Regions from separate parts of the Streptomyces sp. WAC 06738 genome, predicted to be linked through region 3. Evidence: riboswitches for the same ligand, from Rfam matches in the RefSeq annotation. Region 3 holds a riboswitch; each other region holds the start of a gene.
What was found. A riboswitch is a leader RNA that binds a small molecule or an ion and turns the genes downstream of it on or off. The one in region 3 is predicted to bind thiamine pyrophosphate.
Positions count from the first base shown of each region.

Region 1 (10,477 bases), 2.3 Mb from region 3:
GGTCACGCACGTGATGGTGTGGGCGGAGTACGGCTTCAGCTCCAATCTGCGGCTGGCCGACTTCGCCGACGAGCGGACGATCTTCGCCACGCACAAGGACGGCGAGCCGCTCACCGCCGAGCACGGCTTCCCGGTCCGGCTCGTGGTGCCGCACCTGTACGCGTGGAAGGGCCCCAAGTGGGTGCGGGGCGTCGAGTACATGACGGCCGACCGCCGCGGCTTCTGGGAGGAGCGCGGCTACCACAACGTCGGCGACCCGTGGCGCGAGCAGCGCTACTCGTACCAGGAAGAACCGGGCGACGGCCCGGACCTCTAGCTTTTCCCGCGGCCCCCGCTACGGCCCCGCCGGCTCCCGCAGCTCCTTCAGCAGGGCGATGTCCGCCGCCGCCTTCGGGCCCTCCGGGCCGCCGCCGGGGGTCTCGATGATCAGCGGTACGCCGGCCATGGCCGGATGGCGGATCAGCTCGCGGAACGCCTCGGCGCCGATCTGCCCGGCCCCGATGTTCTCGTGCCGGTCCAGGCGCGATCCCACCGCGGCCTTCGAGTCGTTCGCGTGCAGCAACCGCAGCCGCCCCGGTCCCGCCACCTCCACCAGCTCGTCCAGCACCTGCTTCGCGCCGCCGCTCGCCGCCAGGTCGTGGCCCGCGGCGAAGACGTGGCAGGTGTCGAGGCAGACGCCGAGCCGCGGGTGCCGGTCCAGCAGGTCCAGATAGGCGCCCAGCTCCGGCAGCCGGGAGCAGAGCGAGAAGCCCTGCCCCGCGGTCGGCTCCAGGAGCAGCGCGGGCGCGTCGGGGTCGTCGTCCAGCTCGTCGAGGAGCGGCAGGGTCAGCTCCCGTACCTGCGCGAGCGCGGTCTCGCGGGGCCGCCCGCCGGTCGCCGAGCCGGTGTGCACCACGACCCCGCGGGCGCCGATCGCCCGGCCGCGGCGCAGCGAGTGCCGCAGCGAGGCGACGGAGTTCGCCGCGGTCGCCGGGGTGTGCGAGCCGAGGTTGATCAGGTACGGGGCGTGCACGTACACCGGGATGCCGTCCTCGGCGCAGCGCCGGAGGAACTCCTCGTCCTGCGCCGGGTCGCCGGGCGGTGTGGCCCAGCCGCGGGCGTTGGCGACGAAGACCTGGACGGCCTCCGCGCCGATCCTGCGCGCGTGCGCCAGGCCCTTCGCGGCCAGCCCGCCGGCGACCCGCACATGGCTGCCGACGGGGTTGCGGAGACGGGCGGCGGACCCGGCGGAGCGTCGTTCATCGGGCGTACGGGAGGACACGTCACCTCACCCAGAGGGTGATCTCGCTGCCGCGCGGCGCCTCGTCCCCGGCGTCGGGGGACTGCCGCCAGACGCTGTCGCCGAAGAAGATCTGGTTCACGTCCGCGCTGAAGCCGGCGTCCTCCAGCGTCTGCTCGGCGTCGTCCACGCTCATGTCGACCACGTCCGGGACCTCCAGCAGCTCGGGGCCCTTGGAGATCGTCAGCGTGACCTTGTCGCCCTCGCCCAGCTCCGTGCCCGGCTCCGGCGAGGTCTCGGCGACGGTGCCGGCGTCCTCCTCGGAGTAGACCGTCTCCGTGGCGACCTCGACCGTCAGGCCCTCCTCGCGCAGCTCCTCCGCCGCGTCGCTCTGGTCGTCGCCGACGACGTCCGGCACCTCGATCGGCGCGCCGCGGCTGACGACCATCGCCACCGCGCGGCCCGCCTTGATCTTCTCGCCGTCCTCCGGGTCCGTGCTGATCACGCGCCCGGCGGGCAGCTCCTCGCTGAACGCCTCCCGCGTCACGCCCGGCTTCAGCCCGGCGTCGCTCAGCTTGTCCTTGGCCTCGTCGAGCGGGACCGCGTACAGCTCGGGGATCTCGACCATCTCCGGGCCCTTGGAGAGCACGAGCGTCACGGAGTCGCCCTGGCGGATGCGGTCGCCGCCCTCGGGGTCGGTACGGAGGACGAGGCCGGCCTTCACCGTGTCGCTGAAGTCCTCCCTGACGTCCGCGTCCAGGTCCTCGCCGGAGAGCATGCTCCGCGCCTCGGCCTCGGTCTTGCCGAGCACGAAGGGGACCTTGGTGAACTGCCCGGAGTTGATGTACCAGACGCCCGTGCCGACGCCCAGCACGAGAACCGCCGCCAGCAGCGCCAGCAGCCCGAGCCGCGGCTTGGGGCGGCCGGGCCGGGCCGGGTCGCCGGGCGCCGGCGGGCCCGGCGGCCGGGCGGCGGTGGTGCCCGGGGGCGCCGCGGCGGGCGTCTCCAGCACGCTGGTGACGTTCAGCCGCTCCTGCGCCGGCGTGACGGCCGGGCTCGGCACCACGGCCGTACGGTCCTCGGAGCCGATCCGCTCCTCGGCGAGGGCCTGCGGGGGCACCGCGTCCAGCTCCTCGTCGGTGAGCTCCGCGCGGGCGCTCCGTACGGCCGACAGCAGCTCCACGGCGTCCGCCGGGCGCTCCTCGCTGCGGCGCGCGGCGGCGGTGGCGACCAGGTCGTCCAACTGCGCGGGCAGCCCCGGGACGACGGCGGACGGCGGCTCGACGTCCTCGTGCAGGTGCTGGTAGAGCACGTGCGCGGCGTGCTCGCCGGCGTGCGGCTTGGCGCCGGTGAGCATCTCGTAGAGCATCACGCCGCAGGCGTACACGTCGACCCGGGGGTCGGCGGCGCCGCGCTCGATCTGCTCGGGCGCCAGATACGACACGCTGCCGAGCACGGCGCCGGTCGAGGCGGTGGTGTGGGTGTCGACGGCGCGGACGAGCCCGAAGTCGGCGACCTTGACCCGGCCGTCGTCGCCGATGAGGACGTTCTCCGGCTTCATGTCGCGGTGCACGAACCCGGCCCGGTGCGCGGCGCCGAGCGCGGCGAGCACGGGCTCCAGGATGTCCAGCGCGGCCCGCGGCTGGAGCGCGCCGCGGTCGTGCAGCACGTCGCGCAGGGTGCAGCCCGGGACGTACTCCATGGCCAGGAAGACGTGCGGGCCGTCGGTGCCCTGGTCGTAGACGCCCACGACGTTCGGGTGGGCCAGGCCCGCGACCGACTTGGCCTCCAGGATGAACCGCTGGACGAAGGAGGCGTCGGCGGCGAGCGACGGGTGCATGACCTTGACGGCGAGCACCCGGTCGAGCCGGGTGTCCAGCGCGCGGTAGACGGTCGCCATGCCGCCGGCGGCGATGCGTGCGTCGACGCGGTAGCGCCCGTCGAGCATCTGCCCGACCATGGGGTCTCCCCACCCTCCCGGCGGATGGGGGGACGGGTCCAGAGTCGTGTCCACGAACGGCAGTCTACGAGGTGAGGGACGCGTTCCCGTCACCGTTGTGCTGCAGTACGTTCCCGAAGGCGTGCCGCTACGGGGCCGGGCAGTTCACCCGAACGCGGGCCGCTCCGGGTCCGGCCCGGGACCCTCGTCCCGGCCGCCCCCGGGGCCCAGCTCGGCGACGCCCGCCCCCGGGGAGGACGCGCGCGCGAAGTGCCGGCGCGGGATGCGCCCGGCGCGCGCGGCGAGCCGGCCCGCGGCGATCGCGTACCGCATCGCCTCCGCCATCAGCACCGGCTCCTGCGCCCGCGTCACCGCGGACGCCAGCATCACCGCGTCGCAGCCCAGCTCCATCGCCAGGGCGGCGTCCGAGGCGGTGCCCGCCCCGGCGTCGAGGATGACGGGCACCCCGGCGGCCTCGGTGATGAGCTCGAAGTTGTGCGGATTGCGGATCCCGAGCCCGGAGCCGATGGGGGAGCCCAGCGGCATCACGGCGGCGCAGCCGGCGTCCTCCAGCCTGCGGGCGAGCACGGGGTCGTCGTTGGTGTACGGGAGCACGGTGAAGCCGTCGTCGACGAGCGTCTCGGCGGCGGCCAGCAGCTCGACCGGGTCGGGCAGCAGAGTCCGCTCGTCGGCGATGACCTCCAGCTTCACCCAGTCCGTGCCCAGCGCCTCGCGGGCCAGCCGGGCGGTGAGGACGGCCTCGCCCGCGGTGTAGCAGCCGGCGGTGTTCGGCAGCACGCGGATGCCGTGGCGGCGCAGCACGTCGAGCACGGAGCCGTGCACGCCGGGGTCGACGCGGCGCATCGCGACGGTGGTCAGCTCGGTGCCGGAGGCGAGGAGGGCGCGCTCCATGAGGTCCAGGCTGCTCGCGCCGCCGGTGCCCATGATGAGGCGGGAGGAGAAGCGGACGCCGGCGATGGTGAGCGGGTCGGCGCCGGTGAGGTCTGCGGGGACGGGGGCGGGGACGGTGCTGGTCACGGTGGTCAGCCTCCCTGGACCGCGGTGAGGATCTCGACGCGGTCGCCGTCGCCGAGGGTGGTGGTGGGCCAGTCGCCGCGCGGCACGACGTCCTCGTTGACGGCGGCGGCGACGCCGCGGTGCGCGGCGGTGAGGGTGGCGACGAGGGCGTCGAGGGTGAGGCCCGCGGCGATCGTGCGGGGCGCGCCGTTGACGGTGATGGTGGGCGCGTGGGCCGGGGAGTCGGTACGGGGGTCGGTACGGGTCTGCGTGGCGTCCTGGGTCATGCGTGCTGCCGCCCTTCGTGCTGCTGGTGCGTACGGCCGAACCGGGTGGCCGCGAACGGGCGGGCCACGTCGGGGAGTTCGCCGCCGGTGAGGACGGCGGCGAGTGCGTCGCCGGTGACGGGGGTGAGGAGCACCCCGTTGCGGTAGTGGCCGGTGGCCAGGTGGAGCCCCGCCAGGGCGGTGGGGCCCAGCAGCGGCGCGTTGTCGGGGGAGCCGGGGCGCAGCCCGGCGCCGGTCTCCACGAGCGGCAGCTCCGTCAGCCCCGGCAGCAGCTCGTGCGCGTCGCGCAGCAGCTCGTACACGCCGCCGGCGGTGACGGTGGTGTCCCAGCCCAGCTCCTCGCTGGTGGCGCCGACCACCAGCTCGCCGCTCTCCCGTGGCACCAGGTACACGCTGCTGCCGCGCACCACGGCCCGTACCGTACGGGACAGGAACGGCGTCCCGGCGTCGGGCATCCGCAACCGCAGCACCTGCCCCTTCACCGGCCGCACCGGCGGGCGTACCGCCTCCGGCACCCCCGCCAGGCTCCCGCTGCGGCTGCCCGCGGCGAGCACCGTCTGTCCGGCGTCGAGCCGGGTGCCGTCCGCCAGCTCCGCGCCCGCCGCCCGCTCGCCTTCGCCCGCGCCGGCGATCCGCAGCCGCGTCGCGACGCCACGGTGGAAGGCGACGCCGGCCCGCTCGCACGCGGTGACGAGCGCCGCGGTCAGCAGCCGCGGGTCCGTCTGGTGGTCGCCGTCGACGCGCAGCCCGCCGCGTACCCCCGGCGCGAGCATCGGCTCCAGGCGGCGGCACTCGCTGCCGCTGAGCCACTGCGCGGAGAGCCCCAGCCGCTGCTGGAAGCCGTGGAGTTCGCGCAGTTGGGCGCGGTCGTCCGCGTCGAGCGCGACGGACAGCGCGCCGCAGCGGCGGTAGCCGATGTCCCGGCCGGACGCCTCCGCCAGTTCGGCGGCGAACGCCGGATAGCGTTCCGCGGCGGCCAGGTTGAGCGCCAGCAGCGCTTCCTCGCCGTAGTGGAGTTCGGTCACGGCGGCGAGCATTCCGGCCGCGACCTGCGCGGCGCCGCCGCCGGGCGCCGGGTCGGCGACGGCGGTGGCCAGCCCGCGGCGCGCCGCCTGCCAGGCGGTGACCAGGCCGATGACGCCGCCGCCGACGACGAGGACGTCGTATGCGGCATCCGCCGTGCGCGGCGCGCCGGTTGGGCCCGCCGCGGGCGCCGCGGAGGGTGTCGTGGTGGGTTCCGTCGGGGGTGTGTCGCGTGGCTGCATGGGCGCGTTCGCCCCTCCCTTCGCCGGCATGACCCGGATCAGGTTCGTACGGTCGGGGGCCGCCAGCCCCCCTCTCAGCCCGGTGCGCGCCGGGCTCCCGCGAGTCTTCCCGGCCACCCTAACTCCGTACGCCCGGCCGCTGTAAGGGAGCCTCGCGAGCGGGCCGGCACGAGCGGCGGCCGACCGGTGCGGCATACAGTGATCGTGTGACCGACGCCGAACCCGACCGCGTGCCCGCCGACCGGGCCGCCAGCCGCCCCAGCCGCGCCGCGGACCCCGCCGCGGGCACCGTCGTCGTCGGCGCCGGCATGGCCGGCGTGCAGACCGCCGTGGCGCTGCGCGAGCAGGGGTACGCGGACGCCGTCACCCTCGTCGGTGCGGAGCCGCACGATCCGTACGACCGGCCGCCGCTGTCGAAGGCGGTGCTGCTGGGCAAGGCGGAGGGCTCGGCGTTCGAGGTGGACTTCGCGGAGTACGGCATCGGGCTCCGGCTGGGGCTGCACGCCGACCGGCTGGACACCGAGGGGCGGGTGCTGGAGACGGACGCCGGGCCGGTGCCGTACGGGAACCTGGTGCTCGCCACCGGCGCGGCGCCGATCCCGCTGCCGGGCGCCCCGGCAGGCGCCACGCCCGGCGTGCACCTGCTGCGCACCCTCGACGACGCGGCGCGGCTGCGCGCGGTGCTGGTGCGGCGCAGCCGGGTCCTGGTGGTCGGCGCGGGCTGGATCGGCGCGGAGCTGACCACCGCGGCGCGCGAGCAGGGCTGCGAGGTGACGGTCGTGGAGGCCGCCGGGCATCCGCTGGCGGCGGCGCTGCCCGCGGCGGTCGCGGCGCCGATGGCCGCGTGGTACGAGGAGAGCGGCGCCCGGCTGCTGACGGGGCGCCGGGTCGAGCGCGTCGAGAGCGCGGGCGAGCACGGCCCGGTCGCGGTGGTCCTCGACGACGGTACGGAGCTGACCGCCGACGCCGTCGTCGTCGGCATCGGCGCCCGCCCCACCACGGCCTGGCTCGCCGGCTCCGGCGTCGCGCTGGGCGGCGACGGGGCGGTGCGGGCCGACGAGCGGCTGCGTACGAACGTGCCCGGCGTCTGGGCCGTCGGCGACTGCGCGTCGTTCCCGTCCGCGCGCTACGGGGAACGGCTGCTGATCCACCACTGGGACAACGCGCTGCAGGGCCCGACGACGGTCGCCGCGGACATCGCGGGCGCGCCGGGCGCGGTGTACGACCCGGTGCCGTACTTCTGGTCCGAGCAGTTCGGCCGCTTCGTGCAGTACGTCGGCCACCACACGGACCGCGACGAGCTGCTGTGGCGCGGCGACCCGGACGGCACCTCGTGGTCGGTGTGCTGGCTGCGCGCCGGCCGGCTCATCGCGCTGCTGGCCGTGGGCCGGCCGCGGGACCTCACCCAGGGGCGCAAGCTGATCCACGCCGGCGCCGCGCTGGACCGCGAGCGGGCCGCCGACGCGGCCGTACCGCTGAAATCGGCCGCGCTCTGACGTCCGCGGCACTGCCGGGGGCCGCGCCGGCCCCCCTGCATACGGGGATGCTTCGCGGTGATATGCCTCCCTTTGGCGCTGCCCTGTACCGGCAGGCGGTCCGAGATGGCAGGCTGGGGGTGTGACCGAGATTGATGCGAAGATCGATGCTCTCGTCCCCTCCTGGCTCACCCTTCCCGACGTCGCGGAGAAGCTCGGCGTCGAGGTGACCCGCGTGCGGCAGTTGGTGAAGGAAGGCCAGCTGATCGCGGTGCGGCGGGGTGAGAACAACGCGCTGCACGTGCCCGCCGAGTTCATCGGCGAGGGGAAGGTGATCAAGGGCCTCACCGGCACCCTGACGCTGCTCAAGGACGACGGCTTCAGCGACGCGGAGGCGCTGGAGTGGCTGTTCACCCCCGACCCCTCGCTTCCGGGGACTCCCGCGCAGGCGCTGCGCGAGAACCGCGGGACGGAGGTCAAGCGCAGGGCGCAGGCACTGGCTGTGTAACCTCGCGGGGCCGGGCGCGCAGCCGCGGGTCCGGCCCCGCGACCGTACGGGACCGTACGAGGGGGGAGTGCCGCATGAAGGCAGGAACCGCCGCCCGCGCCACCGCGGACGCCCGCGCCCGGCTCGGCGCCGCGCAGCTCTATCTCTGCACCGACGCCCGCACCCGCCAGGGCGACCTGCCCGAGTTCCTCGACGCCGTGCTGGCCGCGGGCGTGGACATCGTCCAACTGCGCGAGAAGGGCATGGAGGCGCGCGAGGAGCTGGCGCACCTGGAGGTGTTCGCCGACGCCTGCCGCCGGCACGGCCGGCTGCTCGCCGTCAACGACCGCGCCGACGTGGCGCACGCCGCGGGCGCCGACGTGCTGCACCTGGGCCAGGGCGACCTGCCCGTGCCCGCCGCCCGCGCCATCCTGGGCGCCGGGCCCGAGGACGTGCTGATCGGCCGCTCCACCCACGCCGAGGCGGAGACCCGCGCCGCGGCCGCCGAGCCCGGCGTCGACTACTTCTGCACCGGCCCGTGCTGGCCCACGCCCACGAAGGCCGGGCGCCCCGCGGCCGGCCTCGGCCTCGTCCGGTACGCGGCGGGGCTCGGCACCGACCGCCCGTGGTTCGCCATCGGCGGAATCGACCTCGGAAACCTCGACGAGGTCCTGGCGGCCGGTGCCCGCCGCGTCGTCGTCGTGCGCGCCCTGACGGCCGCGGAGGACCCCGGAGCTGCGGCGGGTGAGTTCGTACGGCGGCTGCGCGCGGCCCGGAACGGTGACGTCCGGTAATCGCCGGGGCGGCCCGGGGCGCCGGGTCCCGGCCGGGCAATTGAGCTGGCCGTCTTGGGTCCGGAGGTGACAGGCGGTTAACCTGCCGCGTATGGCCACCGGCATCGCTTCGACCAGGAATGATCGCGCAGTCACTGTTCGTGAACTGCTCGCGTCCGGCAAGCAGTCGTTTTCGTTCGAGTTCGCCGCCCCGAAGACCGACAAGGGGGAGCGGACCCTCTGGAACGCCGTACGGCGCATCGAGGCCGTACAACCGACCTTCGTCTCCGTGACGTACGGCGCCGGCGGCTCGTCCCGCGAGGGCACCGTCCGCGCCACCGAGCGCATCGCCACCGACACCACGCTCACGCCCGTGGCGCACCTCACCGCGGTCGACCACTCCGTCGCCGAACTGCGGAACGTCATCGGACAGTACGCGGACGCCGGCATCCGCAACATGCTCGCGGTCCGCGGCGACCCCCCGGGCGACCCGATGGGGGAGTGGGTCGCGCACCCGCAGGGGGTGTCGTACGCCGCCGACCTGGTCCGGCTCATCAAGGAGTCGGGCGACTTCTGCGTCGGCGTCGCCGCCTTCCCCGAGCGGCACCCGCGGTCCACGGACTGGGACAGCGACATCCGGCACTTCGTCGACAAGTGCCGCGCGGGCGCGGACTACGCGATCACCCAGATGTTCTTCCACGTCGAGGACTACCTGCGGCTGCGCGACCGGGCGGCCGCCGCCGGCTGCGCGACGCCGATCATCCCGGAGATCATGCCGGTCACCAACGCCCGGCAGATCCAGCGGTTCGCCGAGCTGAGCGGGGCCACGTTCCCGCCGGAGCTGGCTGATCGGGTTCTCGCGGTCGAGGACGACCGCGCCGCGGTACGCTCCATTGGCATCGAGTACGCCACGGACATGTGCGAGCGGTTGCTGTCCGAGGGAATCCCCGGACTGCACTTCATTACGCTGAACCACTCCACGGCAACGCTGGAGATCTACCAGAACCTCGGACTGCACCGGCGGTCCTGAGGGCAGGCACCACCTAGCGGGGGCGGAAGAGAGGCACGTGATGGGCGACTTGGCCTGGTTGGCCCTCTATGCCATGTTCGGGCTCGTCGCGCTGTGGCTGCTCTGGGAAGTGCTGATGCAGTACAAGGCCCCGCTGCGCTGGCGCGCGCTGGCCTTCGTCGGCTTCCTCTGCGTGGTGCTCGGCGTGCTCATGCCCTCGGTGGTCGTGATCGGCCTCGGCGTGGTGGTGTTCGCGCTCGGCCAGGTCAAGGTCACGCTCTCCTACCGCAGCGGCTACTCCGGCGGCTGGGCGGTGAACAGGCGCGGGGAGGACGAGGACTACGGCGGCGGACACGAGGCGCAGGGGTACGACGCGCAGGGGTACGACGACGGCGCGTACGACGGCCGCCAGGCGCCGCCGCCCCCGGAGCACGCCGCCCCCTACCCGGCGTACGAGCCGGAGGGCGCGCCGGGCGCGGCGCAGGAACAGACCTCGCAGTTCTCGCCCTTCGGCGACGAGCAGGCCCTCGCGGGCGCCGCCCCCGGCCAGCAGACGTACGCGGGCGGCTACGACGCGTACGGCAACGGGAGCAACGGCGCCGGCTACGACTCCGGCAGCTACGCGACCACCTCCGCCTACGACTCCGGCAGTTACGCCACCACGTCGGCGTACGACACCGGCAGCCACGCCACGACCTCCGCCTACGACACCGGCAGCCACGCGACCACCTCCGGCTACGAGGCCGGGGGCTACGCCACCAACGGCGCCGGCATGGACGGCTACGGGCAGGACCAGCAGATATACCCGGACACCGGCGGCTACGGCACGGAGCACCAATACGCCGGGTACGACGCGGCCGCGCCCGCCCCCGGCGGCTACCCGGACCCCTACGGCGGCTCGGAGTACGCCGCCCCGGCCCCGCCGCAGTACTACGACTCCACGCAGGGCGGCGGGCAGCAGTACGACACGGGCGGCGCCGGCTACCCCGGCTACGACCAGCAGCAG
Region 1 covers NZ_CP029618.1:1,622,290-1,632,766, reverse strand. The annotation lists gene DMB38_RS06825 (sulfite oxidase-like oxidoreductase) at 1-316, shown strand, start outside; gene DMB38_RS06820 (deoxyribonuclease IV) at 335-1,261, opposite strand; gene pknB (Stk1 family PASTA domain-containing Ser/Thr kinase) at 1,263-3,179, opposite strand; gene DMB38_RS06810 (thiazole synthase) at 3,324-4,196, opposite strand; gene thiS (sulfur carrier protein ThiS) at 4,202-4,462, opposite strand; gene thiO (glycine oxidase ThiO) at 4,459-5,727, opposite strand; TPP riboswitch at 5,726-5,838, opposite strand; gene DMB38_RS06795 (FAD-dependent oxidoreductase) at 6,036-7,223, shown strand; gene DMB38_RS06790 (Rv2175c family DNA-binding protein) at 7,345-7,710, shown strand; gene thiE (thiamine phosphate synthase) at 7,785-8,483, shown strand; gene metF (methylenetetrahydrofolate reductase [NAD(P)H]) at 8,575-9,492, shown strand; gene DMB38_RS06775 (hypothetical protein) at 9,533-10,477, shown strand, end outside.
Region 1: linked by a shared signal. The riboswitch ahead of thiO (glycine oxidase ThiO) and the one ahead of thiC (phosphomethylpyrimidine synthase ThiC) in region 3 are both predicted to bind thiamine pyrophosphate.

Region 2 (10,477 bases), 2.4 Mb from region 3:
CGGCGCAACCCGCCGCCTCCCGGCAGGAGCCGGGCCCCGGGGACCCGCCCGCGGCGGACCGACCGGCCGCGGACCCGACCGCCGGCGGCCCCGGGGCGGATCCGTCTCCGCCGCGCCGCGGCCGGCACCGCCGCAGGCGGCGGCGGATCGCCGCCGGGGCGGTGTTCCTCGCCGCGACGGGCGGCGCCGCGGCGGCCGGGCTCGGCCTCGGCGGCACCGGCGACCCGGCCGGCGCCGCCGACGGCGACCTGCCCCCGGCCACCGCCGAGGTGACCCGTGGCACCCTGGTCGACACCCGGAGCGCCGACGCCGAGCTGGGCCACGGCCCGGCCACCGGCGCCGCCGCCCGCACCGACGGCACGCTGACGGAACTGCCGCGCGCGGGCGCGCGGGTGACCCGCGGCGAGGCGCTGTACGAGCTGGACGACGAGCCGGTGACCCTGCTGTACGGGGACCTGCCCGCGTACCGCGCGCTGGCACCGGGCGCCGAGGGCACGGACGTGGCGCAGCTCGAGCGCAACCTGAGCGCCCTCGGCTACACCGGCTTCACCGTGGACGACGCCTACTCCGGCGCCACGGCCGCCGCCGTCCGCGACTGGCAGGCCGACCTGGGCGCCGGGGCGACGGGCCGGGTGGAGCCGGGGCAGGTGGTGTTCGCGCCGGGCCCGGTCGTGGTGGCGAGCGTCGACGCGCAGCGCGGCGACCTCGTCGCACCGGGCGCCGACGTCCTCACGTACACCGGCACCGACGTGGCCGTCACCGCGGAACTGGACGTCGCCGACCGGCGGCTCGCGCGGCGGGGCGCGAAGGCGGGCGTGGAGCTGCCGGACGGGCGGACGGTGCGCGGCACGGTCGCGGAGGTGTCCGTACGGACGCGGCCGGCCGACGGCGAGCAGGAGGCGCGGACAGTGGTGGAGGTCGTCGTCCGGCTCGAGGGCGCGGAGGCGCGAAAGGCGGCGTCCGCGTACGACGAGGCGGGCGTGCACGTGGACTTCACCGCGGGCCGGCGCGAGAACGTGCTGACGGTGCCGGTCGCGGCGCTGCTGGCGCTGGCGGAGGGCGGCTTCGGCGTGGAGGTGGTGACGGACGGCACGACCCGGTACGTACCGGTGGAGACGGGCCTCTTCGCCGGCGGCCGGGTCGAGGTCTCGGGCGAGGGCCTGACCGCGGGCACGAAGGTGGGCATGCCGCGGTGATCGAGCTGACGAACGTGGTGAAGACCTACCCGGGCGGCGTCACCGCGCTCGCCGGGGTCTCCCTGCGCGTGGCCGCGGGCGAACTCGTCGCCGTCACCGGCCCGTCGGGGTCGGGGAAGTCGACGATGCTCCACGTCCTGGGCACCCTGGACCGCCCCACGTCGGGCGGGGTGCGGATCGCGGGGTACGACGCGGGCGCGCTGTCCGACGCCGGCCTGTCCGCGCTGCGGGCCCACCGGATCGGCTTCGTCTTCCAGCAGTTCCACCTCGCGGGCGGCACGTCGGCCCTCGACAACGTCGCCGACGGCCTCCTCTACACCGGCCTGCGCCCGGCGGAGCGCCGCCGCCGCGCGGCGGGGGTGCTGCACCGGGTGGGCCTGGCCCACCGCATGGAGCACAGGCCGCACGAGCTGTCGGGCGGCGAGCGGCAGCGCGTCGCGGTGGCCCGCGCGGTGGCGGGCGACCCGCCGCTGCTGCTGGCGGACGAGCCGACGGGGGCACTGGACACGGCGTCGGGCGCGGGGGTGGTGGAACTGCTGCGGGAGCTGAACGCGGCGGGGACGACGGTGGTGGTGATCACGCACGAGCGGGAGCTGGCGGCGTCGCTGCCGCGGCAGGTGCGGTTGCGGGACGGCAGGCTGGAGCAGGAGGGGGCGAGGGCGAAGTGAAGGGAAGGCCGGCTGAGGAGATGCCACCCGCGGTCCTCCGGCCGGGGGACGTGGTGCGCGGCGGGGCGGTGGGGCTGCGGACGCGGCCGCTGCGGGCGGTGCTGTCGGCGCTGGGGATCGCGATCGGGATCGCGGCGATGGTGGCGGTGGTGGGGATCTCGTCGAGTTCGCGGGCGGATCTGGACCGTACGCTCGCCTCGCTGGGCACGAACCTGCTGACGGTCTCGCCGGGCCGGACGATGAGCGGCGGGCAGGCGAAGCTGCCGGCGCGGGCGGAGTCCATGGTGGCCAGGATCGGCCCGGTGACGTCGGTGTCGGCGATCGGCCAGGTCCCGGACGCGCACGTCTACCGCACGGACCGGGTCCCGGAGGCGGAGACGGGCGGTCTGGCCGCGTACGCGGCACGCACCGGCCTCCCGGAGGCGACGGGCGCGCGGCTCCGTACCGGCACCTGGCTGAACGCGGCGACGGCGCGCTATCCGGCGGTGGTGCTGGGCGCGACGGCGGCGGAGCGGCTGGGCGTGGGCCGGGCGGCACCGGAGGTGCGGGTACTGGTGGGCGGCGAGTGGTTCACGGTGGTGGGGATCCTGGAGCCGGCGCCGCTGGCACCGGAACTGGACACCGGGGCGCTGGTGGGGTGGCGGGCGGCGAAGGACCGGCTGGGCTTCGACGGCCGGGCGACGACGGTCTACACGAGGTCGGCGGACGCGGCCGTGGAGGAGGTCCAGTCGGTGCTGGGCGCGACGGCGAACCCGGCGGCGCCGAACGAGGTGGAGGTCTCGCGCCCGTCGGACGCGCTGGCGGCGAAGCGCGCGGCGGGCGAGGCGTTCACGCGGCTCCTGCTGGGGGTGGGCGCGGTGGCGCTGCTGGTGGGCGGCGTGGGGGTGGCGAACACGATGGTCATCTCGGTGCTGGAACGCCGCGCGGAGATCGGCCTGCGCCGCGCCCTGGGCGCCACCCGGGGCCACATCCGCACGCAGTTCCTGGCGGAGTCGCTGCTGCTGTCGGCCCTGGGGGGCGCGGCGGGCGCGCTCCTGGGGGCGGCGGTGACGGCGTCGTACGCGGCGTCGCAGTCCTGGCCGCCGGTGATCCCGGCGTGGACCCTGGCAGGCGGCCTGGCGGCCACCCTGACGGTGGGCGCCCTGGCGGGCCTCTACCCCGCCCTCCACGCCAGCCGCCTCTCCCCGACAACGGCCCTGGCAACGCCGTAGCGGGAGTGGGGGGTGGGGGTGATGTGGGGCCCTCACCCCCCGAGTACCACCACCTCCGACGGGTCGAACTCCACCCCCACCCGTGCCCCCGCCTCCGGCGCACCCCGCAGGGCCACCGACGACTCCAGCTCCGGTCCCCTCACCGGTCGCAGCGTCAGCAGCACGTGGTCCCCCCGGAAGGTCCGCCCCACCACCGCGCAGTCCAGCCCCGTGCCCGCCGGGCGAACCCGTACCCCCGCCGGCCGTACCAGCAGCGCGTGCTCCCCCGAGACCCCGGAATCGGCCACCCCCACCCGCCCCCACGGCGTCTCCGCCGCCGATCCGCGCACCGTCCCCCGTACGACGTTCGCAAAGCCCAGGAACCGCGCCACGAACTCGTCCGCCGGCCGCTCCCACACCTCCACCGGCGTTCCGGTCTGCGCCACGCGCCCCTCCCGCATCACCACCACCCGGTCGGAGAGCGCGAACGCCTCCCCCTGGTCGTGCGTGACCGCCAGCACCGTCGTGCCCAGCCGCCCGAAGAGCTGCCGCAGCTCCACCACCAGCCGCTCCCGCAGCGACCGGTCCAACTGCCCCAGCGGCTCGTCGAGCATCAGCAGGTGCGGCGACGGCGCCAGCGCCCGCGCCAGCGCCACCCGCTGCTGCTCCCCGCCCGACAGCGCCCCCACGGCCCGCCGCTGCGCCCCCGGCAGCCCGACGAGCGACAGCAGTTCCGCCACCCGCTCCCGGGCCGCCGCCCGCGAGGCCCCGTGCATGCGCAGCCCGAAGGACACGTTCCCGGCCACGTCCCGGTGCGGGAACAACTGCTGGTCCTGGAACATCAGCCCCACCCCCCGCCGGTGCGCCGGCACCCCGGCCAGGTCCCGGCCGCCGAGCAGCACCCGCCCGCCGGCGACGGGCTGCAGCCCGGCCACCGCCCGCAGCAGCGTGGACTTGCCGCTGCCGCTGGGCCCGAGGACGCTGACGATCTCGCGGTCCGCGACGTCGAGGGCGATCCCGTCGACCGCGGCGCGGGCGCCGTAGCGCACGGTGACGTCGTCGAGTACGAGCATCAGAACTCTCCCGCCTGGTTCTTGCGGACCCGTTCCAGCAGCAGCAGCGAGGCCGCGCACACCGCCATGAGGATGGTGCTCAGCGCCATCGCCTGCCCGTAGTTGGTCTCCCCGGCCCGCCCGAGGAGCCGCGCGACGGCGACCGGCAGCGTCGGCCGGTCGGGCCCGGCGATGAAGACGGTCGCCCCGAACTCGCCGAGGGAGACCGCGAACGCGAAGCCGGCGGCGACGAGCACCGCCCGCCGCACCAGCGGCAGGTCGACCTCCCGCCAGGCCCGCAGCGGTGACGCCCCGAGCACGGCGGCGGCCTCCCGCAGCCGGTCGTCGACGGCGCGCAGCACGGGCAGCATGGTCCGTACGACGAAGGGGACGCCGACCAGCGCCTGCGCGAGCGGCACGAGGATCCAGGAGGACCTGAGGTCGAGCGGCGGGCTGTCGAGGGCGATGAGGAAGCCGAAGCCGACGGTGACGGCGGAGGTGCCCAGCGGCAGCATGAGCAACGCGTCGAAGCCGCGGACGAGGGGCCCGGCGCGGCGGGTGACGGCGGCCGCGGCGAGGCCGCCGACGACGACGGCGATGACGGTGGCGACGGCGGCGTAGGCGAGGGAGTTGCCGACGGCTTCCAGCGGCGGGACGGCGAACGTGCCGTCGCTCTCCTGGAGCGCGCGGTAGAAGCCGGGGCCGTGGCCGCCGGGGGTGGCGAAGGAGCGTTCGACGAGGACGGCGAGCGGCGCGAGGAGGAGCACGGTGACGAGGGCGACGACGCCGCCGAGGAGGGCGCGTTCGCCGGCGCCGCGGGGGCGGCGGGCGGTGGTCTCGGGGGCGACGAGGCGCAGCGCGGTCTCCCGGCGGCGTACGGTCCAGGCGTGCACGGCCAGGACGGCGGCGACGGCGGCGAGTTGGAGGAGGGAGAGGACCGCGGCGGTGGGCAGGTCGAGGAAGTCGGCGGTCTGGCGGTAGATCTCGACTTCGAGGGTGGCGTAGGCGGGGCCGCCGAGGATCTGGATGACGCCGAAGGAGGTGAAGGTGAAGAGGAAGACCATGAGGGCCGCGGCGGCGACGGCGGGGCCGAGCGCGGGCAGGGTGACGTGCCGCCAGGCGGCGAGGCGGCCGGCGCCGAGGACTCGGGCGGCTTCTTCCTGGCGCGGGTCGAGCTGGGCCCACAGGCCGCCGACGGTCCGTACGACGACGGCGAAGTTGAAGAAGACGTGGGCGAGGAGGATGGCCCACACGGTGGTGTCCAGCCGTATGCCCCACCACCCGTCGAGGACGCCGCCGCGGCCGGTGAGCGCGAGGAAGGCGGAGCCGACGACGACGGTGGGCATCACGAACGGCACGGTGACCAGGGCGCGCAGCAGTTGCTTGCCGGGAAAGTCGAAGCGGGCGAAGACGTACGCGGCGGGCAGCGCGAGGACGAGGGTGAGCCCGGTGGAGGCGGCGGCCTGCCAGAGGGTGAACCAGAGGACGCCGAGGATGTCCGGGTCGCCGAGGACGTCGGGGATGCGGCCGAACTGCCAGCGGCCGCCCTCGCGCAGCCCGCGGGCGACGATGGCGCTCACGGGGTAGGCGAAGAAGACGCCGAGGAACGCGGCGGGTACGGCCATAAGCGCGAGCCGCCCGGCCGCCCCGCGTATCCGGCGGCGGCGCGCGCCCGCCGCCGGTCCGGTCGGCGTACCCGTACCCGGTCCGGTGTCCGTCTTGCCGCGGCCCGCGGCCCGGGTCACTTCACGACCAGCGAGGTCCACGTCTTGATCCACTGCTCCCGGTTGTCGTCGACGGTCGCCGGGTCGAGGGTGTGGGGGTCGGCGATCTCCTCGCCGTAGCGGGTGAAGACCTCGGGCAGCGCGGTGTCCTCGCGCACGGGGTGGACGAACATGTTCAGCGGCATGTCCTGCTGGAACCGCTCGCCGATGAGGAAGTCGATGAGGGCCTTGCCGCCTTCGGCGTTGCCGGCGTTGGCGAGCAGCCCGGCGAACTCGATCTGGCGGAAGCAGGTGCCGGTGGACACCCCGGTGGTGGCCTCCTGGGGCCGGGACTCCATGTCGAGCACGGGCGGGCTGGAGGCGTACGAGACGACGAGCGGCTTGTCGCCCTTGCCGGCGCCGGAGAAGCGCTCGTAGTACGCCTGCTCCCAGCCGTCGACGACCTCGACGCCGTTCTCCCGCAGCTTGCCCCAGTAGTCCTCCCAGCCCTCCTCGCCGTACTCGTCGGCGGTGGCGAGGAGGAAGGCCAGGCCCGGGGAGGAGGTGGCGGCGTTCTCGGTGACGAGGAGGTCCTTGTAGCGGGGGTCGGCGAGGTCGTCGAAGGTCTGCGGCGGGTCGAGGTTCTTCTCCTCGAAGTACGCGCGGTCGTAGTTGACGCAGACGTCGCCGTAGTCGACGGGGGTGACACGGTGTTCGTCCGCGTCGAGCTGGAGTTCCCCGGGTATGCGGTCGAGCCCCTTCGCCTCGTACGGCGTGAAGATGCCGTTGTCGAGGCCGCGGGAGAGCAGCGTGTTGTCGATGCCGAAGAAGACGTCGCCCTGGGGGTTGTCCTTGGAGAGGACGGCCTGGTTGACGGCGGAGCCGGCGTCCTTGCCCTTGAGGATGTCGACCGTGTACCCGGACTGCTTCTCGAACGCCTTCAGCACGCCGTCGGAGACGGCGAAGGAGTCGTGGGTGACGAGGGTGACGCTCTTGTCGCCCGCGCCGGACCCGGATCCGTCGCCGGAGTCCGAGCCGCAGGCGGCCAGGCCCAGGGCGAGGGACGCGGCCAGGGCGGTGGTGACGATGCGCTTCATCGGGCTGCTTTCGTGGCGGCGGGCAGCCCGGGCAGCAGCAGAGTCTCGACCGAACTTCCTACCCAGAATGACCTGGGCGAGGTTCGAGGGTCTGCGGCCTGGACGGTGCCGCACTCTCAGCGCTGCGAGCGCTCCCCTGTCGGTGTGTACACGTGAACGGTATCAGGCGGGGGTGTCGGCCGCGGAGGCGGCGAGCTGCCCGCAGGCGCCCTCGATCTCCTGGCCGCGGGTGTCCCGTACGGTCACGGGCACGCCGTGGGCCTCCAGGGCGGCGACGAACGCCCGCTCGTCCTCGGGCCGGGAGGCGGTCCACTTGGAGCCGGGGGTGGGGTTGAGCGGGATGAGGTTGACGTGCGCGCGGCGGCCCTTGAGGAGGCGGCCGAGGAGGTCGGCGCGCCATGCCTGGTCGTTGATGTCCTTGATGAGCGCGTACTCGATGGAGACGCGGCGGCCGGAGCGGGCGGCGTACTCCCAGGCGGCGTCGAGGACCTCGCGGACCTGCCAGCGTGTGTTGACGGGCACGAGGGTGTCGCGCAGCTCGTCGTCGGGCGCGTGCAGGGAGACGGCGAGGCGGCACTTGAGCCCCTCGTCGGCGAAGCGGTGCATGGCGGGCACGAGGCCGACGGTGGAGACGGTGATGCCGCGCTGGGAGAGCCCGAGCCCGTCGGGCTCGGGGTCGGTGAGGCGGCGGATGGCCGACAGCACGCGGTTGTAGTTCGCCAGCGGCTCGCCCATGCCCATGAAGACGATGTTGGACAGCCGCGCCGGGCCACCGGGCACCTCGCCGTCGCGCAGGGCGCGCATGCCGTCGACGATCTGGTGGACGATCTCGGCGGTGGACAGGTTGCGGGTGAGCCCGGCCTGGCCGGTGGCGCAGAACGGGCAGTTCATGCCGCAGCCGGCCTGCGAGGAGATGCACATGGTGACGCGGTCGGGGTAGCGCATGAGCACCGACTCGACCAGCGTGCCGTCGAAGAGCCGCCAGAGGGTCTTGCGGGTGGTGTCGCCGTCGCAGCTCAGATGCCGTACGACGGTCATCAGCTCGGGCAGCAGCCCCTCGGCGAGCTTCGCCCGGGATGCGGCGGGCACGTCGGTCCAGCCGGCCGGGTCGGCCGCGTAGCGCGCGAAGTAGTGGCGCGAGAGCTGCGCGGCACGGAACGGCTTCTCCCCCAGCTCGGCGACGGCGTCGCGGCGCTCGGCGGGGGTGAGGTCGGCGAGGTGCCGCGGCGGCTTCTTGGCACCACGGGGGACGGCGAAGGTGAGCTCTCCTGGCTTCGGCATAGCCGTACCAGTGTCGCAGACGGATTCACCCCCGCCCGCCTCATCCCCGAACGCCCTGATTCGTCGCTACGAGCCCACTGGCCGGCGCTCACCGAAACCGCGCCCCGGGAGGGGGGAGGCGGCGGCCGGGTCAGCCCGCGCCGACGAAGATCACCATCAGCAGCCAGACCACCGGCGCCGTCGGCAGCAGCGAGTCCAGCCGGTCCATGATCCCGCCGTGGCCGGGGAGCAGCGTGCCCATGTCCTTGATGCCGAGGTCCCGTTTGATCATCGACTCGGCGAGGTCGCCGAGCGTCGCCGAGGCGGCTGCCGCGGCGCCCAGCAGGAGCCCCTGCCACCAGCGGCCGTCGTCGATGAGCAGTTCCATGCACACCGCGCCCGCCGCCATCGCGAAGGCCAGCGCGCCGCCCAGGCCCTCGCGGGTCTTGCCGGGGCTGATGCGCGGGGCGAGTTTGTTGCGGCCGAGCTTGTAGCCCACGGCGTACGCGCCGGTGTCGCTGATCACCGTGAGGATCAGGAATGTCAGCACCCGCTGCGGCCCGTCGTCGTCCGCGGCGAGCATCAGGGCGACGAAGGAGGCGAGGAACGGCACGTAGAACGCGGCGAAGACGCCGGCGGTGACGTCGCGGAGGTAGTCCTCCGCGGGGCGCGTCAGCCGCCAGACGGGGACGGCGAGGGCGGTGAGCGCGAGGGCCGCTCCGGCGCCCTCGGCGCCGGCCGCGTACCCGGCGATGACCATGGCGATGCCGCCGAGCACCAGCGGCACCAGCGGCGTGCGGATGCCGCGGACCTCCGCCAGCCGCGACGTCAGCTCCCACAGCCCGACCGCCACCGCGACGACGATGACGCCGAGGAAGAGCACTTTCACGACGAAGAGCGTGGCCAGCACGATGGCGCCGAGGCCGAGCCCGACGCCTATGGCCGCGCCGAGGTCCCGGCCGCCGCGGCGCCGCTTGGGAGCGGGCGGCGGCGGGGTGGAGGGATCGCCCGGGGCGCCGGATCCCCCGGAGGGACCTGGGGAGGGTTCGTCGGCAGGGGCGTCGCCGGACACGATGGGCATGCGCGGAGTCTGCGCCCTTTCACCCCCGCCGTACACGGGACCCGCCGGGGCCCCCCTGGAGGAGTCGTTCATCAGACCTCGAGCAGCTCTGCTTCCTTGTGCTTGAGCAGCTCGTCGACCTGGGCCACGTACTTGTGGGTGGTGTCGTCGAGCTCCTTCTCGCCGCGGCGGCCCTCGTCCTCACCGATCTCGCCGTCCTTGACGGCCTTGTCGATGGTCTCCTTGGCCTTGCGGCGTACGGAGCGGATGGCGATCCGCGCGTCCTCGCCCTTGGCCCTGGCGACCTTGATGAACTCCTTGCGGCGCTCCTCGGTGAGCTGCGGGAAGACCACCCGGATGATGTTGCCGTCGTTGGAGGGGTTGACGCCGAGGTCGGAGTCGCGGATCGCCTGCTCGATGTTGCGCAGGGCGCTCTTGTCGAACGGGGTCACCACCGCCATCCGCGGCTCCGGCACCGAGAACGACGCGAGCTGGTTGATGGGGGTCTGGGCCCCGTAGTAATCCGCCGTGATCTTGTTGAACATCGCCGGATGCGCCCGCCCGGTGCGGATCGCGGCGAGGTCCTCCTTGGCGACCACGACGGCCTTCTCCATCTTCTCCTCGGCTTCGAGGAGGGTCTCTTCGATCACCACTGGCTCCTGGTCTCATCCGTGAACGGAACGGGAGTGCTCCCGTCCGCCCGTACCATGCCTGCACGGTGTCCGACCGGCAGGCCGTTGTCCATCCCTCAGACCCGGCTGCCGTGCGCGCTCACGAGCGTACCGATCTTCTCACCCCGCACCGCCCGGGCGATGTTGCCCTCCTTCAGCAGCTCGAAGACGAGGATGGGCAGTTCGTTGTCGCGGCACAGGGTGACGGCCGTGGCGTCGGCGACCTTGAGGTCACGGGTGATGACCTCGCCGTATCCGAGCGCGTCGAACTTCACCGCGTCGGGGTTCTTCTTGGGGTCGGAGTCGTAGACCCCGTCGACGCCGTTCTTCCCCATGAGCAGGGCCTCGGCGTGGATCTCCAGGGCGCGCTGCGCGGCGGTGGTGTCCGTGGAGAAGTAGGGCATGCCCATGCCGGCGCCGAAGATGACGACGCGGCCCTTCTGCATGTGCCGGATGGCGCGCAGCGGGATGTACGGCTCGGCGACCTGGCCCATGGTGATCGCCGTCTGCACCCGGGAGTCGATGCCTTCCTTCTCCAGGAAGTCCTGCAGGGCGAGGCAGTTCATGACCGTGCCGAGCA
Region 2 covers NZ_CP029618.1:6,231,528-6,242,004, reverse strand. The annotation lists gene DMB38_RS27510 (peptidoglycan-binding protein) at 1-1,196, shown strand, start outside; gene DMB38_RS27505 (ABC transporter ATP-binding protein) at 1,193-1,864, shown strand; gene DMB38_RS27500 (ABC transporter permease) at 1,885-3,075, shown strand; gene DMB38_RS27495 (ABC transporter ATP-binding protein) at 3,108-4,127, opposite strand; gene DMB38_RS27490 (iron ABC transporter permease) at 4,127-5,731, opposite strand; gene DMB38_RS27485 (thiamine ABC transporter substrate-binding protein) at 5,848-6,906, opposite strand; TPP riboswitch at 6,944-7,054, opposite strand; gene rlmN (23S rRNA (adenine(2503)-C(2))-methyltransferase RlmN) at 7,069-8,187, opposite strand; gene DMB38_RS27475 (phosphatidate cytidylyltransferase) at 8,318-9,247, opposite strand; gene frr (ribosome recycling factor) at 9,319-9,876, opposite strand; gene pyrH (UMP kinase) at 9,975-10,477, opposite strand, start outside.
Region 2: linked by a shared signal. The riboswitch ahead of DMB38_RS27485 (thiamine ABC transporter substrate-binding protein) and the one ahead of thiC (phosphomethylpyrimidine synthase ThiC) in region 3 are both predicted to bind thiamine pyrophosphate.

Region 3 (10,477 bases):
GCTGACGCGGCGCGCCCCGGCCTCGGGCGAGGCTGCTGAGACCCGGATCGTCCGGGCCGACAGCCCTTGAGGAGCAGCTCTCTTGCGCTACGTACGCAGCAACCGCCTTCGCGCCGTCGCCCTCGCCGCCGCCCTGCTCGCGACGGCCACCGCCGGCACCGCCGCCGCGGCCGGCGAGGCCCGCACCGACGACCGCGGCGCCGGGAACGTCCACGATGCAGGCGGCACGGACAGCGCCCCGGGCGCCGACCGCGGGCAGCGGCCCGCCGCCTCCCTGACCGGCACCGCGAAGCTCACCCGGTCGCTCGGCGACGACATCACGTTCTCCTTCGACGCGCGCCTCGCCGCGAAGCACAACGACGACCCCCGCCAGGCGACCGGCACGTTCCGCTTCAGCCACTACCTCGGCGGCGAGGGCGCGTGGGCGGAGGCGGACGTCGACTGCCTCGTCACCGGCGGCAAGGTCGCCGTCGTCTCGGGTGTCATCACCGACACCGACCTCCCCGGCGCGAAGGGCCTGCGCGTCGGCGTCACCGTCCACGACCAGGGCCGCCACGACCGTCTCGGCTATAGCTGGGCGGCCACGGGCAGCCCGGTGGAGGACAAGGACCTTGCGCCGTGTGTGAGTTCCGCGCCGTTCGAGAAGGTCAAGGGCGGAACCGGCGACTTCCGGGTCCAGCCCTGGCAACCGGAACTCTGACCAGCGGAGCCAGTACCGCCGGACGCCCGACCAGAGTCACGCCCACTGCGGGCGCGCCCGGAGCCGTGACCCGCGCGCCCCGCCCACGGTACGGTCCCGGGGTGAGGTGATCTCCCGCGCGGCGCCAGCCGACCGCCGGCCGCAGCCCGCCACCGGCGGCCCGGCCGGCGGCCGCGAGCCCGCCGCGGACGACGCGGGCGGCTCCCGGCAGCGGGGAGCCGCCCGGCCGGCCTGCCCGCCCCGATCCCTCCGGAGACCACCGCATGACCGCCGAACACCAGCACCCCCTCGCCTACGCCGACTTCGTCGCCCGCGCCACCGCCGACCCCGCCGTCGTCGGCCTCGTCCTCAAGGGGTCCCAGGCCCACGAGGGCATGGCGACCGAACGCTCCGACCACGACCTCTACGTCGTCGTCGCCGACGGTACGGCCGGTGGCCTCACCCGCCTCCACGGCCACCGCTCCGCCGCCCTCGATCTCCTCGTCCTCCCCCTCGCCGACTTCCGCGAACTCGGCGGCGCGCCCGGCTTCGAGCGCTACGCCCTCGCGCGCGCCCGCGTCGTCCTCGACCGCCTCGGCGGCGGCATCGCCCGCGTCCTCGCCGACGCCGCCCGGCTCGACGCAGGCGAGGCGTTCCGTGACGCCGCCGCGCTGCTGGACGCGTACGCCAACTCCCTCTACCGCTCCGTCAAGAACACCCGCGACGGCCACCCCCTCGCCGCCCGCCTGGACGCCGCCGACAGCGCCCGGTACCTGCTGGAGCTGGTCTTCACGCTGGAGCGCCGCCCGCGCCCGTACAACAAGTACCTGCGCTGGGAGCTGGACCGGCACCCGCTGCCCGGCTGGCCCGGCGACGAGTTGCCCGCGGCCGTGGACCGCATCACGTGCACCGGGGACGCGGGGCTGCAGCGCGCCGTGTTCGCGCGGGTCGAGCCGGTGGCCCGGCGGGCGGGCCACGGCGGTGTCCTCGACGCCTGGGGCGAGGACTTGCACCTGATGCGCCCGCCCCGGACGTGAGCTCCTCGGCCCGCCGCGCCGGGTCTAGTCGGGCAGGGAGACGTACAGGCGGGTGCCGCCGGGGCGGTAGCCGACGCGGGTGTACGTGCCGCGGGAGCTCGCACCGGAGTACTCCAGCCACACCGACCCCGCCCCGCGCTCGAACATCGCCGACGTCAGCGCCGCGGTCACCGCCGCCGCGACGCCGCGGCGGCGGTGCGCGGGGCGGGTGCCGACGCCGGCGAGTTCGGCGGTGTCCTCGGCCGGCGGCGAGCACGTCGCGCCGCCGGCGCAGCCGCCGTCCCCGGCCCGCACGAACCGCACCTCCCCGCCGTCCTCCCCCAGCCGCCGCAGCCGCGCCGCGCCTTCCGCGGACGCGGCGAACGCACCGCCGAACGCCTCGGCGAGCGCCGCGTCCAGCGCCCGGAACTCCGCGTCGGTGGCGGGGGTTTCCACCCGCGGGTGATGGCCGCCGGGCAGGGGGTCGGTGTACGTGTGCGGGGTGCAGACGAGGTATTCGTGCACCGCCTCCGTCTCGAACCCCGCCGCCCGCAGCGCCCCCGCCACCAGCGGCGCGGCCTGCGGTGCGAACTCCAGCCGCGGCAGCAGCCCCCGCTCCCGGAACGCGCCGACGAGCGCGGCGACGTCGGCGGGGGTGGGGGCGGTGCCGGGCAGCGGGGTGGCGTAGTTGAGGTAGGGGCTGTCGGTGCCGACGGCGAAGCCGGCGACGAAGCCGCCGGTCTCGACGACGTCGGGGCGGCGGCGGAGGTTGGCGACGGCGAAGTTCTGGACCTGCTTGTCCATGGGGGTAGCCACGGTGGTATCGACCTCACGAAGTCTCTGACGTGCGCAGACAGGAGAGAGCGTGGGGCCGCCGTACGGGACGGGCGTGTCCGGCGTTGAAGAGCGGGCGGCTCCGCTACGGAAGCGGGCGGGCCGCTCGGCGCCGACGGCGGCCGCTGACGGGCGCCGGGATCAAAGGCTTCGTTCCTCACCGTGAGTGCGCCGGCGGTCGGCCGGCGGAGGCGTCCGCGGGCGCGGACGGCGGCCAATGTCCCACGCGGGCCGCCGCCATGCAACGGCTTTGCGGGATGAGACCGGAATGTCAGTGGGGGCTGCCACAGTACGGGGCATGGACATCGACCGGTTCTGGCATCTCGTCGAATCGGCGCGCTCGTCCGCGGCGGCGGACGGCGTGCCCTTCGACGAGGCGCTCGTGGGACTCCTCGCGGGGCTCCCCCGGCAGGAGATCCTGGCGTACGCGGAGCGGTTCGGCGAGGTGCACGGTGCCCTGTACCGCTGGGACGTGTGGGCGGCCGCGTATCTCATCGGCGGGGGCTGCTCGGACGACAGTTTCATGGACTTCCGCGCCGGGGTGATATCCCTCGGCCGCGAGTGGTACGAGCGCGTCGCGGCCGCGCCGGACAGCCTCGCCGAGCACCCGGCCGTCGCCGAGGCCGCGCGGGACGGCCACGACGAGGTCCTCTTCCACGAGGAGGTGAACTACGCGGCGGGCGCCGCCTTCGAGCGGCTGACGGGCAGCAGGGACGCCTTCCACGAGGCGTGGGCGGAGTACCGGCCGGCGGACGGCGAGGCCGGCACGGCACCCGACATGGGGGAGGACTTCGACTTCGACGACGACGGGGAGATGCGGAAACGCCTGCCACGCCTCGCTGAGCTGTATCTCCGGACGGCGGACCGGATGTAGGGGGTCCTCGTTCCGGTGCGCGTACGCCCGGGGCGTACCCGGCGAACCGGCCGCCGGGTCACCCCGCGGCGAGGGCGACCACGATCGCGATGATCGTGGCGAGTACGGCGAGGAGGCCGAGGACGAGGAAGCTGAGCCCGGCGCAGTTGCCGACCAGGCTGCCGGCGGCCCGCCACCCTCGCGGCGTCAGCCCGGCGAAGCGCCGCGGGGCACGGGGCCGGGGCCCGGGGCCCGGCGCGGGCTCCGGTGTCAAGGCCGCGGCGGGCACGTCGGGTTGCGGGTGCGGGGCCCGGGGACCGTCTCCGGCGGCACCGGGATCCACGGCCGCCGCCTCCGGCGTGGGCTCCCGCGCTGCCGCCTTCTCCCGTACGGGCGGCCCGGCCCCCACCCCAGCGGACCCACCCGCCCCCGGCGCCGCCGCGCGCGTGGCCCCCGCCCCGTACCGTTCCGTCAGCTCCCTTCCCTGCCGCTGGTACGCCAGCACGATCCCCGCCCACCGGTCCGGCATGCCGGACCACGACGAGCCGGCGGTACCGGCAGCCGCGCCCGCCTCCTCCGCCAGCGCGCGCAGCGCCACCGGGTCCGGCCGGGCCGCCGGGTCGAGGGCCAGGCAGGCCCGCACGAGGCCGAGCAGCGGCTCCGGCACGGCGCCGAGGTCCACCGCACCGCGCGCGACGAGCGCCAGCAGACGGACCGGGTCGCCGGTGTCCGGGCACGGCGGCCGGCCGGTGGCCAGGGTGCAGAGTGTGGCGCCGAGTGCGTAGACGTCGCACGCGGGCGTCGCCGGCTCGCCGCGCGCCTGTTCCGGGGCGATGTACGCGAGGGTGCCGAGGGTCAGCCGGGTACGCGTGAGGTCGGTGGCGTGTGAGATGCCGAAGTCGATGACCTGGATGCCGTCCGCGGGCAGCAGCACGTTCTGCGGCTTCAGGTCGCGGTGCACGACGCCGACGGCGTGCAGCGCCTGGAGGGCTGCCGCGCAGTCGGCGGCGAGCCGGGCGACCGTGGCGGAGTCGGCGGGGCCGCCGCGCACGGTGAGTTCGCCGAGGGAGGGCGCCGAAACGTAGTCCGTCGCCAGCCACGGCCGCGGGGCCGCCGGGTCGGCGGCGCGTACCCGCACGGTGTGCGGCCCGGCCACCCGGCGGGCCACGCCGACCTCGCGGGCGAACCGCGCCCGGTCCGCGTCGTCGGCCTCTCCCTCCGCCAGCAGGGTCTTGACGGCGGCCAGTTCGCCCGTGGAGGTCTCGACGGCGAGGTAGACGCGGCCCATGCCGCCCGCGGAGAGCCGGGCGACGAGCCGGTACGGGCCGAGGTGGCGCGGGTCGGCCCGGTGCAGCGGGCCGGGAGTCACGCCGAGGTCAGGCACAGCATCCGCCCCCTTTCGGTGAAGAGGTACCGCACCTGCGTCGTGCCGGGGCATCCGTCCTCGCCCTGGACCAGCGCCAGTACCCGCAGCACCGCGCGGCCCTCCGGGACGGTGTCGGCGCATCCGACGGTGGTGGCGAAGACCGCGTCATCGGTGAGGGGCGTGACGTCGAGAAGGGAGCCGTCCTGCGGCTCGGCCCCGATCACGCACTCACCCTCGGTGAACCGCCGCTCCAGGCAGAGGCTGACGACTCCCGCGTCGCTCTGCCGGGTCCACGCGACCGCCGCGTCGGTGCCCATGCAGCGGTCGACGACGCCGCCGTCCTCCGTCGCGATCACCTTCCAGGGCGTGTCGGTTCCCGGGCCGCAGGCGACGGTCTCGGGGGCCTCGGCGGTCCAGCCGCGTGCCGGGTCCAGGCCGGTACGTACGCACTCGCCCGGCGATACGCCGGCGAACGCGCGGTCGGTGGCGTCGGGTTCGCGCGACTGCTCGGACCGGTAGTAGCCGTAGGCGCCGACGCCTGCGAGGAGCAGGAGGAGGGAGGCCATGAGCGTCTGCACGGAGCGGACGAAGGTCCGCGCGCCCCGGCCGGGCCTGTCGGCTTCCCCGTCCGGCACGTCCCGTGCGTCCCCCGCGCCCCCCTCATCCCGCCGCGGCTCGGGCTCCGGCGTCGCCTGTGGTCCGGGGCGGTGCGCTTCCCGTGCGGCCGTCGCCTCCGGCACCGTCCCTGCCGGCTCGCGAACGGCCGTCGCCTCCGCTGTCGGCTCGCGTACGGTCTCCGGCTCCTCCCGTACCGTCTCCGGCGGCAGTTGCGTCGCGCCCGGCGCCCCGCCCGCGGGCCCCGGCCACTCCTGGCCCTCACTGCTTTCCCGCAGCACCCGCGGGTCCGCCGCCAGCGCCCGCCCCTGTCGCGCGTACCCCTCGATCAGCCTCGCCCACGGCGCCGGCAGCCATCCGCTCGCGTCCGGCACCGTCGGGAACTCGGCCAGTTCGAAGGTGAAGAGGTCCAGCAGCTCCGCGGTCCGCGGCCGGTCGGCGGGGGAGAGCGCGAGGCAGGCGCGAACCACCGGGGCGAGTTCGTCCGGTAACCCGGCCAGGTCGGTCCGGCCCTCCGCCACGTAGGTGAGCAGCAGCAGCATCTCGGTGTCCGCGGGATACGGCGGGCGGCCGACGGCGAGATGGAAGAGGGTGGCGCCGAGGGAGTAGACGTCGGAGGCCGCGGTGGAGGGCTCGCCGACGGCCTGCTCGGGGGAGGTGAAGGCGACGGTGCCCAGGGTGAGCTGGGTACGGGTCAGGTCGGCGGCGTGCGAGATGCCGAAGTCGATGAGGCGGGGGCCGGCGAGTTCGAGCAGCAGGTTCTGCGGTTTGACGTCCCGGTGCACGATGCCCTGGCGGTGCAGCTCCGCCAGCGACTCCAGCGCGCCCCGCGTCACCCACCGGGCCCCGGTCCCGGCCAGCGGCCCGGCACGGCGCACCAGTTCCGCCACGGAGGGGGCGGGCACGTATTCGGTCGCCATCCACGGGCGCGGCGCCTCGGGGTCGGCGTCGAGGACGCGCGCGGTCCGCACGCCCTCGGCCCGCCGGGCGACCTTCACTTCGCGTGCGAAGCGGCGCCGGTCGGTGGCGTCGATCTCGCCTTCGGCGAGCAGGGTCTTGACGGCGGCCAGGGAGCCGTCGCGTACGGAACGTGCGAGGAAGACGCGCCCCATCCCGCCGGTGGCGAGCCGCCCCAGCAGCGTGTACGGGCCGAGCGCCGCCGGATCGTCCTCCTGAAGCGGCCGGATGTCCGCACCCTCGCCCGCGGCAGAACCGCCCGGCGTCTCCCCCTCCACGGCCAACGGGCCCTCCTCCGGGTCACGTTTGCAGGAGAGAGTGTAGTCGCGGCCATGACACGGAGTTGAGACCGCGGCGAGGGTTGGTCGCACGGGGCTCGCGGGCGTGTGCGCAGAGATCGGTACACCGGCGGGAGGGGCAGAGAACCGAGGCCCTGCCCCTCCCCCGGGACTCAGTCGGTCAACGGCAGGTAGACCCGGTTGCCCGTGGCGGCGAACTCCCTGGACTTCTCCAGCATGCCGCGTTCGATCTCCTCCGCGGTCAGCTCCGCCCGGTCGTCGGAGCCGAAGCGTTCCGTGATGTTCCTGCTGATCTTCATCGAGCAGAACTTCGGACCGCACATCGAGCAGAAGTGGGCCGTCTTCGCCGGCTCCGCCGGGAGGGTCGCGTCGTGGAACTCGCGGGCCGTGTCCGGGTCCAGGGCCAGGTTGAACTGGTCCTCCCAGCGGAACTCGAAGCGGGCGTCCGACAGGGCGTCGTCCCAGTCCTGGGCGCCCGGGTGGCCCTTGGCGAGGTCCGCGGCGTGGGCGGCGATCTTGTACGTGATCACGCCGGTCTTGACGTCGTCCCGGTCCGGGAGGCCGAGGTGTTCCTTCGGGGTGACGTAGCAGAGCATCGCCGTGCCCCACCAGGCGATCATCGCCGCGCCGATGCCGGACGTGATGTGGTCGTAGGCGGGCGCGATGTCGGTGGCCAGGGGGCCGAGGGTGTAGAACGGGGCCTCTTCGCAGATCTCCTGCTGGAGGTCGACGTTCTCCTTGATCTTGTGCATCGGGACGTGTCCCGGGCCCTCGATCATGGTCTGCACGCCGTGGGACTTCGCGATCCGGTTCAGTTCGCCGAGTGTGTGCAGCTCCGCGAACTGCGCCTCGTCGTTGGCGTCGGCGATCGAACCGGGGCGCAGGCCGTCGCCGAGGGAGAACGTCACGTCGTACGCGGCGAGGATCTCGCACAGCTCGTCGAAGTGGGTGTAGAGGAACGACTCCCGGTGGTGGGCCAGGCACCAGGCGGCCATGATCGAGCCGCCGCGGGAGACGATGCCCGTCTTGCGGCGGGCGGTGAGCGGGACGTAGCGCAGCAGGACGCCGGCGTGGACGGTCATGTAGTCGACGCCCTGCTCGCACTGTTCGAGGACGGTGTCCTTGTAGACGTCCCAGCTCAGTTCCTCGGCGCGGCCGTCGACCTTCTCCAGCGCCTGGTAGAGGGGCACGGTGCCGATGGGCACGGGGGAGTTGCGCAGGATCCACTCGCGGGTGGTGTGGATGTTGCGGCCGGTGGAGAGGTCCATGACCGTGTCGGCGCCCCAGCGGGTGGCCCACGTCATCTTCTCCACCTCCTCCTCGATGGAGGAGGTGACGGCCGAGTTGCCGATGTTGGCGTTCACCTTCACCAGGAAGTTCTTGCCGATGATCATCGGTTCGGACTCGGGGTGGTTGACGTTCGCGGGGAGCACGGCGCGGCCGGCCGCGATCTCGTCGCGGACGAAGGCGGGCTCGACGCGCTCGCGGAGCGCGACGAACTCCATCTCGGCGGTGATCTCCCCGCGTCTGGCGTACGCGAGTTGGGTGACGGCCGCGCCGCGGGCGCGCCGCGGCTGGCGCGGGCGGCCGGGGAAGACGGCGTCGAGGTTGCGCAGGCCGCCGCGGGGCGAGGTGTGTTTGAGGCCGTCGTCCTCGGGGCGGGGCGGACGGCCCGGGTACTCCTCGGTGTCGCCGCGGGCGATGATCCAGTTCTCGCGCAGCGGGGTGAGCCCGCGGCGTACGTCGGTGTCGGTGGTCGGGTCGGTGTACGGCCCGGACGTGTCGTACAGCGTCACGTCCTGGCCGTTGGTGAGGTGCACGCGCCGCACCGGGACCCTGATGTCGGGCCGTGCGGGGTGCTCGAGGTGGTCCTTGTGCCAGCCGATCGCGCTGGTTTCCGCGGACTTCGCGGATTCCGCGGAGTCCCCGGTGGCGGGCGTACGTGCATCCGAAACGGTCATGGAGACCCACTCCCTACGCCGGCATTACCCGGTAACAGGTTCGGCGGTCGGCGCAGCCTCGGTCCGGATCCGGATCCGTCAGCGCCCTCTCAGCCCGGTGCTCCGAGCTCCCGCGGTGTGCAATTCGCCGACCACGCTAACCGCTGCACGCACCGGTACGAAAGAGGGCCCCGGAGGACTCCTGCGATGATCTGGCGGTGACACATTCGCACAGCCACCACCACGGCGCCCCCGCCCCGCCCGCCTCGCACCGGCTGCGCAGGGTGATCGCCGCGGTGCTCGTCCCCTTCGCGCTGGCGGTGCTCGCCGGGCTGATCGCGCTGTGGCCGGGGAGTGAACCGGCGGGCGAGCGCAGCGGCATCGGCTTCGACCAGGAGCGGCAGCGGGCGAAGGTCACGAAGGTCGAGGAGGTGAAGTGCGCGGACGTGGGCGCACAGATCCAGGAGCAGGGGCCGCCGGGCGGCGGGGCCGACACCGACGAGCCGCGGCCCGACGAGGACGCGGTGTGCGAGCAGGCGACGATCGAGGTGACGTCGGGCAAGCACGCCGGGCGGACCTTCACGGAGATCGTCGCGCCCGACGCGTCCCGGCGGTACGAGGTGGGGCAGGAGCTCGTCGTCTCCTACTCGCCGAAGGCGCCGCGCGAGTTGCAGTACGCCGTCTCCGACGTGGTACGCACCGTGCCGATGACGGCGCTGGCGCTGCTCTTCGCGGTCGCGGTGGTCGTCGTCGGGCGGCTGCGCGGGCTGGCGGCGCTCGCGGCGCTGGCGGTGAGCTTCGCGATCCTGATCCTGTTCATCCTGCCGGCGATCCTCGACGGGTCGAACCCGCTGGTGGTGGCGGTGGTCGGGGGCAGCGCCATCATGCTGATCGCGCTCTATCTCTGTCACGGCTTCAACGTGCGTACGTCCGTGGCCGCCCTGGGCACGCTCGCGTCGCTGCTGCTGATCGGGCTGCTGGGGTCGCTGTTCATCGGCTGGTCGAAACTGACCGGGAACACCGACGACTTCACGGGGCTCATCCACACCCAGTACCCGGACATCGACATGAGCGGGCTGCTGCTCGCGGGGGTGCTGATCGGCTCGCTCGGGGTGCTCGACGACGTGACGGTGACGCAGGCGTCCGCGGTGTGGGAGCTGCGGCAGGCCGATCCGTCGGCGCCGTGGCGGAAGTTGTACGCGTCCGCGATGCGGATCGGGCGTGATCACATCGCGTCGGTGGTGAACACGCTGGTCCTCGCGTACGCGGGGGCGGCGCTGCCGCTGCTGCTGCTCTTCACGATCGCCGACCAGGGCGTCGGCACGGTGGCGACGAGCGAGTTCGTCGCCGAGGAGATCGTACGGACCCTCGTGGGCAGCATCGGGCTGGTCGCGTCGGTGCCGCTGACGACGGGGCTCGCGGCGCTCGTCGTCTCCGCCGACCGCCGCCACGGGGCGGGGCCGGGGCCGGGCCCGGTGCCGGGTGCGGAACCGGGCGGGGGCTGGGGACCGGGTGCCGGTACGGGTACGGGAGCAGATCCGCGTACTGGACCGGGACCGGGTTCGGGGCCGGGCGCCCCTGAGGGCTGGGCGCCGGGCACGGGCTCCGGCGCTGCCGCGGCTCCCCCGAGGGCCGCTCCCGCCGCCGGGGCGGCGGCGGACGGCGGCGCCGGAGGTAGCGCCGGAGACGAGGGAGCCGGCCGGCTACCAGTCGTTCTTCGACGACGACGCGGTCATGAACTTCCGCACCAGGAAGATCGCACCCGCGATCAGCGCCGCGGCCAGCAGCACCTTGAAGAGCAGGCCGATGATGAAGCCGACCAGCGCCATGATCAGGCTGCCGAAGACCACCAGCACGATCGCCGGGATCAGCACCCACGTCACCCACCACGGCAGTCCCGCGGTGATCTCTTTCACGG
Region 3 covers NZ_CP029618.1:3,875,734-3,886,210, forward strand. The annotation lists gene DMB38_RS16760 (Repetin) at 83-700, shown strand; gene DMB38_RS16765 (hypothetical protein) at 964-1,716, shown strand; gene DMB38_RS16770 (GNAT family N-acetyltransferase) at 1,741-2,499, opposite strand; gene DMB38_RS16775 (DUF4240 domain-containing protein) at 2,828-3,403, shown strand; gene DMB38_RS16780 (serine/threonine-protein kinase) at 3,462-4,766, opposite strand; gene DMB38_RS16785 (protein kinase) at 4,748-6,598, opposite strand; gene thiC (phosphomethylpyrimidine synthase ThiC) at 6,772-8,580, opposite strand; TPP riboswitch at 8,573-8,704, opposite strand; partial or broken gene DMB38_RS16795 (YibE/F family protein) at 8,772-10,004, shown strand; gene DMB38_RS16800 (DUF5326 family protein) at 10,263-10,475, opposite strand.